2 regions of the Gemella sp. 27098_8_149 genome follow, and region 2 is predicted to be linked to the other one. Evidence: riboswitches for the same ligand, from Rfam matches in the RefSeq annotation. Region 2 holds a riboswitch; the other holds the start of a gene.
What was found. A riboswitch is a leader RNA that binds a small molecule or an ion and turns the genes downstream of it on or off. The one in region 2 is predicted to bind thiamine pyrophosphate.

Region 1: it holds a riboswitch for thiamine pyrophosphate, as region 2 does, so the genes downstream of both, tenA (thiaminase II) here and O3801_RS05860 (ECF transporter S component) in region 2, are expected to answer to the same signal.

The regions. Positions count from the first base shown of each region.
Region 1 covers NZ_JAPWCB010000025.1:940-7,774, reverse strand. The annotation lists gene O3801_RS07955 (peptidase) at 1-12, opposite strand, end outside; gene O3801_RS07950 (hypothetical protein) at 228-1,979, opposite strand; TPP riboswitch at 2,307-2,404, shown strand; gene tenA (thiaminase II) at 2,548-3,228, shown strand; gene thiD (bifunctional hydroxymethylpyrimidine kinase/phosphomethylpyrimidine kinase) at 3,232-4,029, shown strand; gene thiM (hydroxyethylthiazole kinase) at 4,032-4,814, shown strand; gene thiE (thiamine phosphate synthase) at 4,817-5,449, shown strand; gene O3801_RS07925 (alpha/beta fold hydrolase) at 5,627-6,397, shown strand.
Region 2 covers NZ_JAPWCB010000011.1:13,321-20,155, reverse strand. The annotation lists gene O3801_RS05885 (metallophosphoesterase family protein) at 1-77, opposite strand, end outside; gene tehB (tellurite resistance methyltransferase TehB) at 273-1,112, shown strand; gene O3801_RS05875 (GNAT family N-acetyltransferase) at 1,152-1,655, opposite strand; gene O3801_RS05870 (low molecular weight protein-tyrosine-phosphatase) at 1,796-2,254, opposite strand; gene tehB (SAM-dependent methyltransferase TehB) at 2,415-3,278, shown strand; TPP riboswitch at 3,342-3,430, shown strand; gene O3801_RS05860 (ECF transporter S component) at 3,512-4,069, shown strand; gene O3801_RS05855 (ATP-binding cassette domain-containing protein) at 4,069-5,439, shown strand; gene O3801_RS05850 (energy-coupling factor transporter transmembrane component T family protein) at 5,420-6,076, shown strand; tRNA gene O3801_RS05845 (tRNA-Sec) at 6,138-6,234, opposite strand; gene O3801_RS05840 (LytTR family DNA-binding domain-containing protein) at 6,462-6,835, shown strand, end outside.

The sequences.
Region 1 (6,835 bases), on a different contig from region 2:
TGTATTTTTCATATTAGGAATTTTCTCCTTTATTTTGTATATTATTAGATATTAAATCGTTACCACTATTATAATACAAAAGCTATAAAAAATAAAGAAAAAAATGATAATTGATATCAACTATCCCTAAAAACAGGTCTTTTTTTCTCAAAAACTTCAAAAACAAGTCACAATTTAGACACAAATTAAAACAAGCTTGGAATTCACCAAACTTGTTTTAATAATAATTATTTATTAGTTTTTCTACGTAAGATAAATGCAGATAGTAAAGTTACTAATCCGAAGAAGCCTGTAGTTGCAGTATTAACACCAGTGTTTGCTAATGATTTTTTAACATTTACAGTAGTGACATTAGATTCTTTAGTGCTTACTGGAGTAGCTACAAACGTATCTTTAACTTCAGATTGTCCAAAGATATCATTGATAAGTGGTTTTTTATCTGATGTAGTAGTTGTTTCTTCAGTCAATCGTTTTTGTTCTCTAAGGTACCCATCTAAATCAAATTCAGGTTTTTCTAATATTGTAGCTTCTCCTTTAACTGTAATTGGCCCTTTATGGTTACTAATGAACCCATCTAAATCAAATTCAGGTTTCTCTTCAATTGCAGGTTCACCTTTAGCAGTTACAGGTGGTTTTTCTCTTTCAAGTCTTTCTTTTTCAGCTTTTTCCTTAGCTAGTTTTTCAGCTTCAATACGTTCTTTTTCAGCTTTTTCTTTAGCTAGTTTTTCTCTTTCGATACGCTCTTTTTCAGCTTTTTCTTTAGCTAGTTTTTCTCTTTCAATACGTTCTTTTTCAGCTTTTTCTTTAGCTAGTTTTTCAGCTTCGATACGTGCTTTTTCTTCTTTAGCTTTTTTATCGGTAGCAACTTTTTCATTTGCTTTAGCTTTTTCTTCATTTTGAAGTTGATTTACGATAGTTTTAGTAAGTGGAGTAGCTTTAGCCCAATCGAATGCAAAACGTGCAGGTGTATTTTTGTGGAATGGTCTACCACCAGCGTCAACATCAACTGTCACATTAACTACATCGTATTTTTCTTTACTTGTGAAGTGGTATAGTTTTTCGTGATTTGAACCACCAAGTTCAGTTAGAGTAGCAGTTGTACCATTAACTGTAAGATTTGTTAATTCACCAACGTATGGTCCGAATGCTAAATCTTTCGCAGTTACATAGTAGTGATATGTATCTCCAACTTTTTCAACACGAGTTTTTGATTTGTCGATTGCACCATCTCCCATTGATTTAGTGTTAGCAGTTGCATCCATCATTGTTAGTGGTACAAGATTATATTTAGGTTCTGTTATAGTTTTTGTAGTTAATGAATTTAAATTATATTCAAGGATCATTCGTTGAGTACCTGAACCAGTAGGGAAAGCTTCCATTACAGGAACGAATACTTGAGTATATGTTTCCAGTTTATTGTTAGCGTCGATTTTATTTTTGTCTACATTATAAGATAAAGTTTTAGGATAAACTGTGCGTCCAGGAAATTTTTTCTTGTATACATCTATAAAAGCATCTTTTTCATTTTCTGAATAATTTTCAACGATAGTCGTATCTTTAAACTCATTGTCTTGAATATCGTAGCGATTACTATGTGTTTTATCACCATCGTAATATTTTAAATCACCAAGGTAACCTTTCTGATTGAACAAATCAATAGGTTTGAAATTCACATTTACAGAGTATTGTCCATTTTTAACAATCAATTTTGTATTATCTTTGTCTAATCCAGCCGAGGCCATAGATGGATCCCCATCTTTACCGTAGAATTTAAATGCTTCTGATTTAATATCGTATGTACCATCTGGTAAATTCTTAACATCTTGAGGTACTGTTTTTGTTTCTACATCGCTTTGATTGTTAGTAGCAGTTGCTGCAACTTCAGTAGCGAATGCGTTGTGATCATAAGATTCTATTGCTGCGATTGCAGTGAATATTGCAGAAGCAGAAAGAACTTTTAATAATGTTTTATTCTTCATAATTATAGAAATTTCTCCTTAAAAATTGTATTTTGTGATTATAAAATTTATCATAACTATTATAATACAAGAGTGTCAATTAATAAAGAAAAAAGTGATAACTAATTTCATTTACAACCTAAAATAGACGAAATTTACAATAAAATTACATTGATAATTCACAAATTTGCCATATTTGAAAAGAGGTTAATTTTAAAATATGAAAAAATATTATTATAAAAAGTTCTATGATATAAAAGTAATTTAATTATATAAATTTTGTAAGCCCTTAAACTAAATTGTTGACATTTTATATTTTCTATGCTACGATTTAGAAAGTGAATAGAGTAAAATCACTGGGGGAGCCAGTAGGCTGAGATAACATAGTTAGACCCTTTGACCTGAACTAGATAATGCTAGCGTAGGAAACGTGAATATTTTCAAAATAGAATTAATCCAATGCAATTGGAAAATATACTATGAGTAATATATGTTTCAGAGTTCTCTTACGTTAGTAAGGGGACTTTTTTATTTATCATAAGTGATATTATTTTATACTAAAATTAAATATATTTAGGGGGATATACCTATGAAACTTATTACTGATATTATGGAAGAGAAGGCATTACCAATCGTTGATAAAATATATAATGATGGCTTTATTCAAGGATTAATTCGTGCTGATTTATCAGAGAAAGCAGTAGAGCACTATCTGAAAGCTGATGCACTTTATTTAGAGAACTTTAGCGATATTTATGCCATTCTTTTAGCAAAAAGTAATGATAAAGTTGAAAAAAACTTTTTCTTAGGTCAGATTAATTTTGTATTAAATGAGGAAATTGCTGCACACAAGAACTTAGCAGATTACATAGGGAGAGATTATCAAGAAATTATTAAAGGCGGAGAGTGGTATCCATCTGCAGACCATTATATAAAACATATGTACTACAATGCCTTTGCATTTGGTATGGCAGAAACACTAAGTGCAATGGCGCCATGTCCATGGATTTATAAAATGGTAGCTAGAAAGATTTTAGCTAATCACAATTTAGCTGAAGACCACCCACTAAAATTCTGGGTTGAGTTTTATGCTGATGGCTTAGTAGATGAAGTACTTACTGAGTATCACAAAATTATCAATCGTGAAGCTGAATTTATGAGTGAAGAAGGTAAACAAAGACTTATTAAAAACTTCTTAGAAAGTTGTGAACATGAACGTCGTTTCTTCAATATGGCTTATACACAAGAACGTTGGGATTTAGAGGTATAGGGCATGAGTAAACTAAATATTGCATTAACTATTGCAGGAATTGATCCAACGGGTGGAGCAGGAATTATGGCAGATCTAAAAAGTTTTCAAGCACGAGAAGTGTATGGAATGGCTGTAGTTACTAGTGTCGTTGCACAAAATACGTTAGGTGTTCAAATGATAAGAAATTTAGATTTAGATATATTAGAAGCGCAATTAAAAAGTGTGTTTGATGATATAACACCTGATAGTATAAAAACTGGAATGATAGCAAATGCTGATATGATGAAATTAATTAAGAAGTATTTACCTAAAGATGTTCCTTATGTTGTTGATCCAGTCATGGTTGCGACAAGTGGGGATAAATTGATAGACGATGTTGCGAGAAAACACCTAAAAGAAGAGATATTACCACTAGCAACTATTATTACACCAAATGTACCTGAAGCAGAAGAAATTGTTAATTTTAAAATATTAACAGAAGATGATGTTAATCGTGCAGGTAAATTCATTATCGATGAAGTTGGATGTAAGTCAGTCGTTATAAAAGGTGGACATCTAACAGGAGAAGCGAAAGATTATTTATTTTTAAATGATGGAACTAAAAAAGTATGGACTAGCGAAAGATTTAAGACCAACCATACACATGGAACAGGTTGTACATTTTCAGCAGTTATTACAGCAGAATTAGCAAAAGGAAAAAGTATTGTTGAAGCTGTAGAAATTGGGAAAAAATTTATTACAGCCGCAATTAAATACACACCAGAGCTAGGTCATGGAAATGGCCCTGTGAATCATATAGCATTTAAAGGAGATTTATAAATATGACAAGTTTAAAATTATTAAAAGAGAAAGCACCATTAGTAATTTGTATAACTAATGATGTAGTTAAAAATTTCACAGCAAATGGATTAGTAGCACTAGGAGCATCACCAGCGATGAGTGAATATCCAGAAGATTTAGAAGACTTATTAAAATATGCTGGAGGATTATTAATTAATATTGGTACATTAACAGATGAAACTTGGAAATTATACCAAGAGGCACTTAAAATAGCTGAAAAATACAATGTACCCGCAGTATTAGATCCTGTAGCTTGTGGAGCGGGAGCTTATAGAAAAAAAGTATCAGATGATTTAATCAACAATTACAAATTAGCAGCTATCAGAGGAAATGCTGGAGAAATTGCATCTTTAGTAGGAATAAATGTAGCTTCTAAGGGAGTTGATAGTGCGGGAGTAGATAATATTGATGAAATTGCCTTAGCAGCAAATGCTAAGTATAATATCCCTATAGTAGTAACTGGTGAAGTAGATGCTATTGCAGTCAACGGAGAAGTAGTAACTATCCATAACGGAAGCGCAATGATGCCTAAAGTTATTGGAACAGGATGCTTATTAGGGGCAGTTCTAGCAAGTTTTGTTGGACTAGAGAAAGGTGAAGAATTAAAATCATTAGAGACAGCTATGTTAGCATATAATATTGCCGGGGAAATGGCAGAAAAACGTCCTAATGGACATCTTCCTGGAACATTCAAAGTCGAATTTATTAATGCGTTATATGAAATCACTGATAAAGATATTGAAACATTTAAAAAGGTGAAATAATTATGTTTAATAAAGAACTATTAAAATTATATTTTATTTGTGGAACTACTACTTGCTTAGGTAAGGATTTATATACAGTAGTTGAAGATGCTTTAAAAGGTGGAATAACTTTATTTCAATTTCGTGAAAAAGGTGAAGGAGCATTAGAAGGTAAGGAAAAAGTAGAATTAGCAATAAAACTACAAGATCTTTGTAAAAAATACAATGTTCCGTTTATTGTTAATGATGATATAGAGTTAGCATTAGAAATAGATGCTGACGGAGTACATGTAGGGCAGGACGACCTAGGTGTTGATGAAATTAGAAAATTAATGCCTAATAAAATAATAGGTCTTTCTATAGGAAATGAAGAAGAATTTAAACAATCCAAAGTTGAATATGTAGATTATGTTGGTGTAGGACCTGTATATGTCACACAATCAAAAGATGATGCTGGCGGTGCTATAGGTTATGAAGGTCTAGAGTTAATGAGAAGATTATTACCACAAATGCCATTAGTCGCAATCGGTGGTATTCAGACACAACATATTAAAGATATTATGAAAACAGATGTTGATGGTATATCTATTATATCAGCAATCGCATATTCAGATAATATTGAAAAAACTGTTCGTGAAATGATCGAACAATTCTAAAATTAGCCTCCAAAGTTTAATCATTCCTTGATAATTTTTAAGGCATGATAATAATAGTAGAACAAAGAGTTAGATTAATTTTTTGTTCTACTTTTTATTATCAATTGATAAATATGAATATAAGTTATATAATTAGTGTGAAAAAAAGATTACTAAATAATAGTAGGAGGAATTTTTATGACGAATATAGTATTAATACATGGTACATGGTGTGATGGAACTGTTTGGGGAGAATTTGTTAATGAATTAGAAAAATTAGGTTTAAATGTATATACTCCAACTTTAAGATATCATGATTTACCTTATGAAGAAGTTGAAAAAAAGGTAGCAGATGTTAGTTTAGATGAATTTGCTGATGATATTGTAGATCTAATAGAAACGCTAGATGAAGCTCCGATTGTATTGGGGCACTCTTTAGGAGGACTTCTTGCGCAGAAAGTTGCTATGAAGACAAAGACTAAGGGGCTTATTTTAATGGGAACAGCACCTGCTGCAGGAATATTCGCTTTTTACCCAAGTATGGTAATTTGTTTCTATAAACATTTTCTACGTTGGGGATTCTGGAAAAAATCTATGCCACCGTATAAGCATGCCTTCTATGATTATTGTATGAATAATCAAGATGAAGCGGACAAGGAGAGAGAATTTTCTAAACTAGTTCCAGAATCAGGTTTTACGTATTTCCAAATGGCACTTCCATTTTTAGATAAGCAAAAAGGTGCATATATTGATTTTGAAATAGTAACTGAACCTGTATTAGTAATAACTGGAAGTGAAGATAAAATGGTGCATCCAAATATAGCAAAAGCAACAGCTAAGAAATATAAAAATTCGACATTAAATATTATAGAAGGATCAGACCACATGTATGAGGCTCCGAAATATAGAGATAAAACAGTAGAAGTAATAGAGCAGTGGTTAAAAAATATAACAAACAAAGAATTGTAAGAAGAGATAGTCATTTATGTAAATGAAAAAGTAAATATTCGTGAATTTTCAAAAAACTTTTTAAAAAAATTCAAAAAAAAGTGTTGACAATTTTATTTGCTAATGATAATATATAGTCAAGTTAAAAATTACCGATATTCAAATAAGTACTTTATAGGAACTTTTACAGAGAGTGTGAGTAGGTGAAAGCACACAATGCAGATCATAAAGGAAAATGGTTTGAATGGTAAAAAAAGTGAGTTTTAAAACACAAGCTTTTTTCGTAGGCGTTACGTTACAAACGCACACTATCTCGTGTATATTCTAGATGCATAGACGTTGTAGTGGTAAAGTTCGTAGTTTACGAAAAAGTAAGGTGGTACCGTGAAATTAGTTTCGCCCTTATTCTCTTTGGAGAGTAAGGGCGATTTTTTTTACATAAAATTCGCAAAACCCAAA
Region 2 (6,835 bases):
TTAAATTTTACCTCGTCTAATAATTTTCTCATTGTATAAAAACTTCCATGAATATCTGAAATCACTATTGTTCTCATAAAAACACCTACTTTATTAATCTCTTGTTTCTATAATAAATCAAAATAAAGAACTTGTAAATAGCAATACTCTAATATCACTAATGATATAATAATGTTTTTTATATTGTATTTAGATAGTTCTTTCGGTTATCATTTTTAATCAAGCATTTCACATGATATAATGTTAGTAAATTATCCAAAAAGGAGCAGCATATGGAAAGTAACTTACTTTGTTTTAAACGTACGCCTACTGTTACTGCTCTCTCTTTACCTAAAATTTATAAAGAGGGCTTCTTTACAGAAAGTGGAGTTTGGACAAAATTAACAATCATAAAAGGTAAAATGAAATTTGCTTTTCTTAATTTAGAAAATGAAATTATTAGACAATATTCACTAAATCCCAAAAGTGAAGTTGAACTTATTGAACCTCTCAGTGTTTTTAAAATTACACCTAACTCTACGGATTTACAATTTAATCTAGAATTTTATTGTTCGCGTGAAGACTATTTCTATAATAAGTATAAATTAAATACTCCTCATTCAGAATTTATCAATGCAATAAAAGTTATTAGTCCTTGTAAAACATTAGATCTTGGTGCCGGTAAGGGTAGACATTCACTCTACCTATCATTATTAGATTTTGATGTTACGGCAATAGATTACAATGCTGAGTTTTTACACGAATTAACAGATATTTCTATTAAAGAACAACTAGATATAAATGTAATTGACCATGACATTGCAAATGCTAATATTAAGGGGAGTTATGACTTTATTTTCTCTACAGATGTTTTCATGTATTTGAATGCAACAAGAATTCAAAGTATTATTTCTAACATAAAACAACAAACACACCTTAATGGTTACAACCTAATTGTCAGTGCATTAAATGCGACAAAATACGGTCGTCCTCTAATGCCACTTCCTTTCACTTTTATTGAAGGAGAACTTAAGGAATATTATGAAGATTGGAAAATCATCAGTTATTCTGAGAATATTACAGCTTCTCCTTATCCATATGCTATAATACTTGCTCAAAAAGTGTCAGAATAAAAACTAAACCCCACAAGACTTTTCTTGTGGGGCTTTCTTCTATTCAATATTTTCTCTAATATCTTTTTGATACCAAACTACATCATACCAACGATTAAACTTATAACCTACTTTCTCAAAGTGAGCTACTTTTCTAAATCCTCTTTTTTCATGGAAAGAAATACTCCCTTCATCTGGATAGGCAATACATGATGTCAATCTACATATTCCTCTGTCATAAAGTTGTTTTTCAAGTTCAGAATACAGCTTCTCTCCAACACCTTTACCACGAGCTTTTTCATCTAGGTAGATTGTAATCTCAGCTGTCCATTTGTATGCGTCTTTTGGATAAAACTCACTAGCATAGGCGTATCCTAGTATGTCATTTCCTTCTGTTGATACTAAAAACGGATATCTTTGTATAACTTTCGAAATTTTCTCTTCAAACTCATGTACACTTGGCACAGTATAATCAAAGGTTATTGCCGTATGTTCTACATAAGGTCTATAAATATTCACTAATTTCTCCGCATCTTCTAATTCAACCATTCTAATGTTTATCATGATTTTCTCCTTAAATACTTTCTCTTACAAAGTCAACAATAGTTTTTGCAACATCTTCTTGTTGAGCTCTTCAAAACTTTTCCTACTCCATTTCCTCCTTGCATGTAATTTAATATTAGTACATATCCTATTTTACCCTATTAAAGATTGTCTTTCTTGATTTTATCTAATAAAGCCGTACATCCTTTAGTTACATCATTAAAAGTTGTTTTGAAATCTCCTGTATACCACGGATCATCGATAATTCTATCTTCTCCTGCATACTCTAATAATTTCTTAACCTCTCCTGTTTTTCTACCTGCAATAAATTTTTTTATATTTTCTATATTACTGTCATCCATTCCCACGATATAATCTGCATCTAAATCATTATCGTTTAGAATACGAGAATACATCCCTTCTACACCGATACCAACTTTAGCAAGTTCTTTTCTAGTTCCACTGTGAACTGGATTACCGTGTTCCCAACTACTTGTTGCAGCTGAATCAATAAGTATTTTTTCACTTAAACCTTCTTTTTCTACCATATCTCTAAATATTGCTTCTGCCATAGGTGAACGACAGATATTTCCTAAACAGACAAATAACACTTTTACCATTTTTTCAATACCTCACTTATATTTATTATCTATCTTATTATAACACAAAGAGATTAGTTCAACATCATAAAGACATAAGCGCTAAATTCCCCTACTATTTTATTTTTATATTTTAAATGATATAATTAAATTAAACTTAACAACCAATAAGGAGATTAGTATGACAAAAAACTTAGTATGCTATAAACAATTACCACTTTGGACAGCCGAAACACTTCCTAAACCATTTAGGCAAAAACACAATACTAGAAAAGACGTCTGGGCAAAATTAACTATTCTTAAAGGAAAACTCCAATTTACAGAATTAACTGAAGATAATGAAGTTATAGCTGAGCACATTTTCACTCCTGAGAGTAATATTCCTTTTGTAGAACCGCAAGCATGGCATCGTGTCGCGCCTTTATCTGATGACTTAGAATGTTTCTTAGAGTTCTACTGCGAACCTAAAAACTACTTTTCAAACAAATACGATATTAACCCTGCTCATTCTGAAGTAGTAGAAGCCCTAAAGACTATTAAGCCTTGTAAAACATTAGACTTAGGCTCTGGTCAAGGTCGTAATTCTTTATTTCTTTCTAAACTTGGTTTTGAGGTGACTGCCGTAGATAATAATATTCCTGCTCTAGAATTTTTAATGGAAACATCTAAAATTGAAAATTTAGATATTAAAATAGGAAGCTATGATATCAACACAGCAGCCCTTAGAAATACCTATGACTTCATTCTTTCAACAGTAGTTTTAATGTTTATCGAAGAACAATCTATTCCTAAAGTTATTAGAAATATGCAAAATCAAACTAATATTGGTGGTTATAATTTGATAGTAGCAGCAATGTCTACTGATGATGCACCTTGTCCACTTCCTTTCCCTTTTACTTTTAAAGAAAATGAACTAAAAGAATATTATAAAGACTGGGAATTTATTAAATATAATGAGGATTTCGGACAGCTTCATAAGACTGATGCTAATGGTAATAGATTTAAACTGCGTTTTGCTACTATGCTAGCTAAAAAAATTAAATAAATTTTTTCTGTAAGCTACTTTTTTGACACCGTTATCAACTCATGTTATAATTTTAACTAATCATTAAAACATTTGGGGTGCTTTTTGCTGAGAATATACCCATAGAACCTGATGTTGTTAGGACAGCCGTAGGAAAATGTTTAATCTTTATCAAGTCTATTTTAAAGTATATATATAATTTAAAAATACCTCTTGTTGTTTTAATGAATAAAAAATAACAGGAGGTTTTTCTTATGAAAAAATGGTCTACAAAGGACATAATTACTATAGCCTTAATAGGTTTCTTATTCGGGGGGATATTCCTTGCAACAAGCTTGGTTTACGTTCCGTTAAAAGCTGCTCTTGGAGCAGTAGGGTACGCACCTTTTGCAAACTCAATTTTATTTGGGTTGTGGGTTATGGCTGGTCCAGTTGCTGCAGTACTTATTCAAAAACCAGGTAGTGCTACACTTGGTGAAGTTCTAGGAGCATTAGCAGAGATGTTATATGGTTCATACTTTGGTGCTGCGGTTCTTGTTTCAGGATTAGTACAAGGAGTAGGATCTGAAGTTGGTTTCTTAGCTACAAGATACAAACGCTACGATACATTTTCACTATTCCTTTCTGCCGTAGGTATTACGCTATTTAGCTTCGCTTATAAATATTTCCAAGCTGGTTATGAAGCATTTTCTGTAGGTATGATTCTAGCAATTCTAATTGTACGTTTTATTTCTGTATTTTTCTTCGGAGTTGTCTGTGTTAAACTAATCTTGAACATCGTAAATAAAGTACAAAACAGTGGTAATAAATAATGAATATCATAGAAATCGATAATTTTTCTTTGAAAATTAAAGATAAAGTCTTATTTGATAATGTTAGTTTAAAAATAAAAGAACATAGTTGGTTAGTTTTAACCGGAAATATTGGTAGTGGTAAGTCTACCCTACTTCGTACTATTTGTAAATTAAATAAAGAACATTACGAGGGAGTAATTACTTACAAGGGGAAAAATATTGTTGATATTCCTATGCAAGAACATGTTAAAAATATAGGGTATGTCATGCAACATGCGATTAATCAATTTGTTATGCCTACTTTGGAAGAAGAAATAATATTTGCATTAGAGAATTTATGTCTAGAGCCACAAATTATTGATGAAAAATTAGACTACGCTTTGTCTATTACAAATACTGAAGAAATTTCTACAAAACACATTCATACATTATCTGGGGGAGAGCGTCAACGAGCTGCATTTGCAGTAGCATTAGCTATGGGAAGTGAAATTTTAATTTTAGATGAGCCATTTGCCAATGTTGATAAGAAGACTCGTAATTCTCTTCTGAATCTTCTAAAAGACTTAAACAACCATGGTGTAACTATAATCGTATGCGATCACGAGCACCGACTATACTTGAATTATGCAGACACCTTTACTTATCTTTCTGATGGGAATTTAGAGTTGGTAACAAATCCAACATCTAAAAATTCTAATGTGAAATTATGCAACAACACTCAATCTGAACAAATTTTAAGACTAGAAAATATTTCTATTCAACAAGGGAAAAAAGAATTATTAAATATCGATAATTTTCATATATTTAAAGGAATTACGACTTTAACGGGAGATAATGGAACAGGAAAAACAACATTATTACATGCTATTTCACAATTAAAAAAATACGATGGAAAGATATACTTTAATGAAGAAAAGGTAAAAAAATCAAGGAAGTTATATAAAAAAATAAGTACTTGTTTACAAGATGCATTTCAACAGTTTATTAGCTTGATGCCTCGTGAAGAGATTTCAATGCAAAAAGATATTTGGGAACACGCTACCTTATGGCAAGAAAGACTTTTAAAAGAATTTAATTTAGAAAAAGAACTTGATAAAAGTCTATATTATTATAGCGGTGGTCAGCGAAAACTTATTCAACTTATGTGTTTATTAAGCCAAAAAACTGAGCTATTGCTTCTTGATGAACCTTTTACTCATCTTGATGAAAGAGCCTGCTCATTTATAATGGATTGGATTGAAGAAAATAAAAGACTTACTGGACAATCATTTATTATTGTAAGTCATAGATTAGAGCCACTAAATAATAGGAGCGATTACCATATTGAAATTTCAAATAACACGCTACATCATATAAAGGAGGATTATTATGGAAAAGAAAATAATTAGTCCTACCCTTGCCTTAATAGTATTATTATTAACTATTTGGATTTCATTTAGTAAATTATTAGTTCTTAATTTTGTGATTATAGGTTTAACAATTCTCTACTTTTGTCTATCAAGATACTGGAAAAAGTTACTATATTTCATCCTAGTACCACTTTTACCTGCATTAGGTTCTGCTTGGGCTATCATTGTTCATAGTTCTAATTATAAATTTGCTCTATTAATTTTTTCTAGGACATATAGTTTTGCAGCCTTAGGATTAATCACAGCAACATATATTTCACTTGTAGAATTACTAAAATATTTCGAACAACACGGACTTTCTTCAAATATCGTATACGGACTCTTAGTAGTAATTCAAGCATTACCAAGAATTCAATATGAGACTCAAATGATTACTAAATCTAGTCGTCTTCGTGGTATATTTTTACCGTTTTGGTCGCCTTATTACTATGCTAAAGCCATATTTATCGCATTAACTTGGCAACCTCAAATATCTGAGGCGATGACAGTCCATGCTTATGAAGACTTCAAACCTCGAACACATTATAATAAATACACTGTTGATAAAATCAAAAGTCTCTTTATTATAGTACTTTTCTCAATAGTATCAATACTACTATTGATACTAGATAAATAAAAAGATGCCATCATGAACCAAATTCATGATGGCATTACTATGTTCAAAAAAATAAAAAAACTGGCGGGAATGTGTGGGAATCGAACCCACCCAAGAGGCTCTTAACCCCTCATACTAGTTTTGAAGACTAGAGAGCACACCAGAACTCATCCACTCCCATTTATGTTTATATTATACAATAAATATAATAAAAAATCAAGATGATATGTTAACGTATCCATCTCATTTCCTTTGAATATGATAAGCCATCTTCCTCTCATTTTTAAAAGAAACAATAAAATTATTAACCACTTGCTTCCTATTTTTTACCACTTACCTAAAAGCTATTAAGTTTCACGCTAAAATAATATATAATATAACTATAAACATTTAGAAAGGAGACAATATGAAAATTAATATCGAACTAGACTCAAATCTTAAAGAAATTGAACTAGTTATTAAGACCCCAGACTTAAATAGTAATGTCATCTTAATTAAAGAATTAGTTGAAAAAGCTATAGTAAATTCTCAAAAAATAATTTTCTACAAAGGTGACTCTGAATATTTCATCCCTCTAGAATCTATTTTATTTTTTGAAACCGATGATAATAAAGTCTATGCTCACACTACCGATGAATTTTTCGAGGTTAAATTCAAATTATATGAATTAGAGCAACTTATTCCTTTTTACTATTGTCGAATTTCTAAGAGTTCAATAATAAATACAAAAGCAATTTATTCGCTAGAAAAATCTTTTTCTGGCTCAAGTACCGCTTCTTT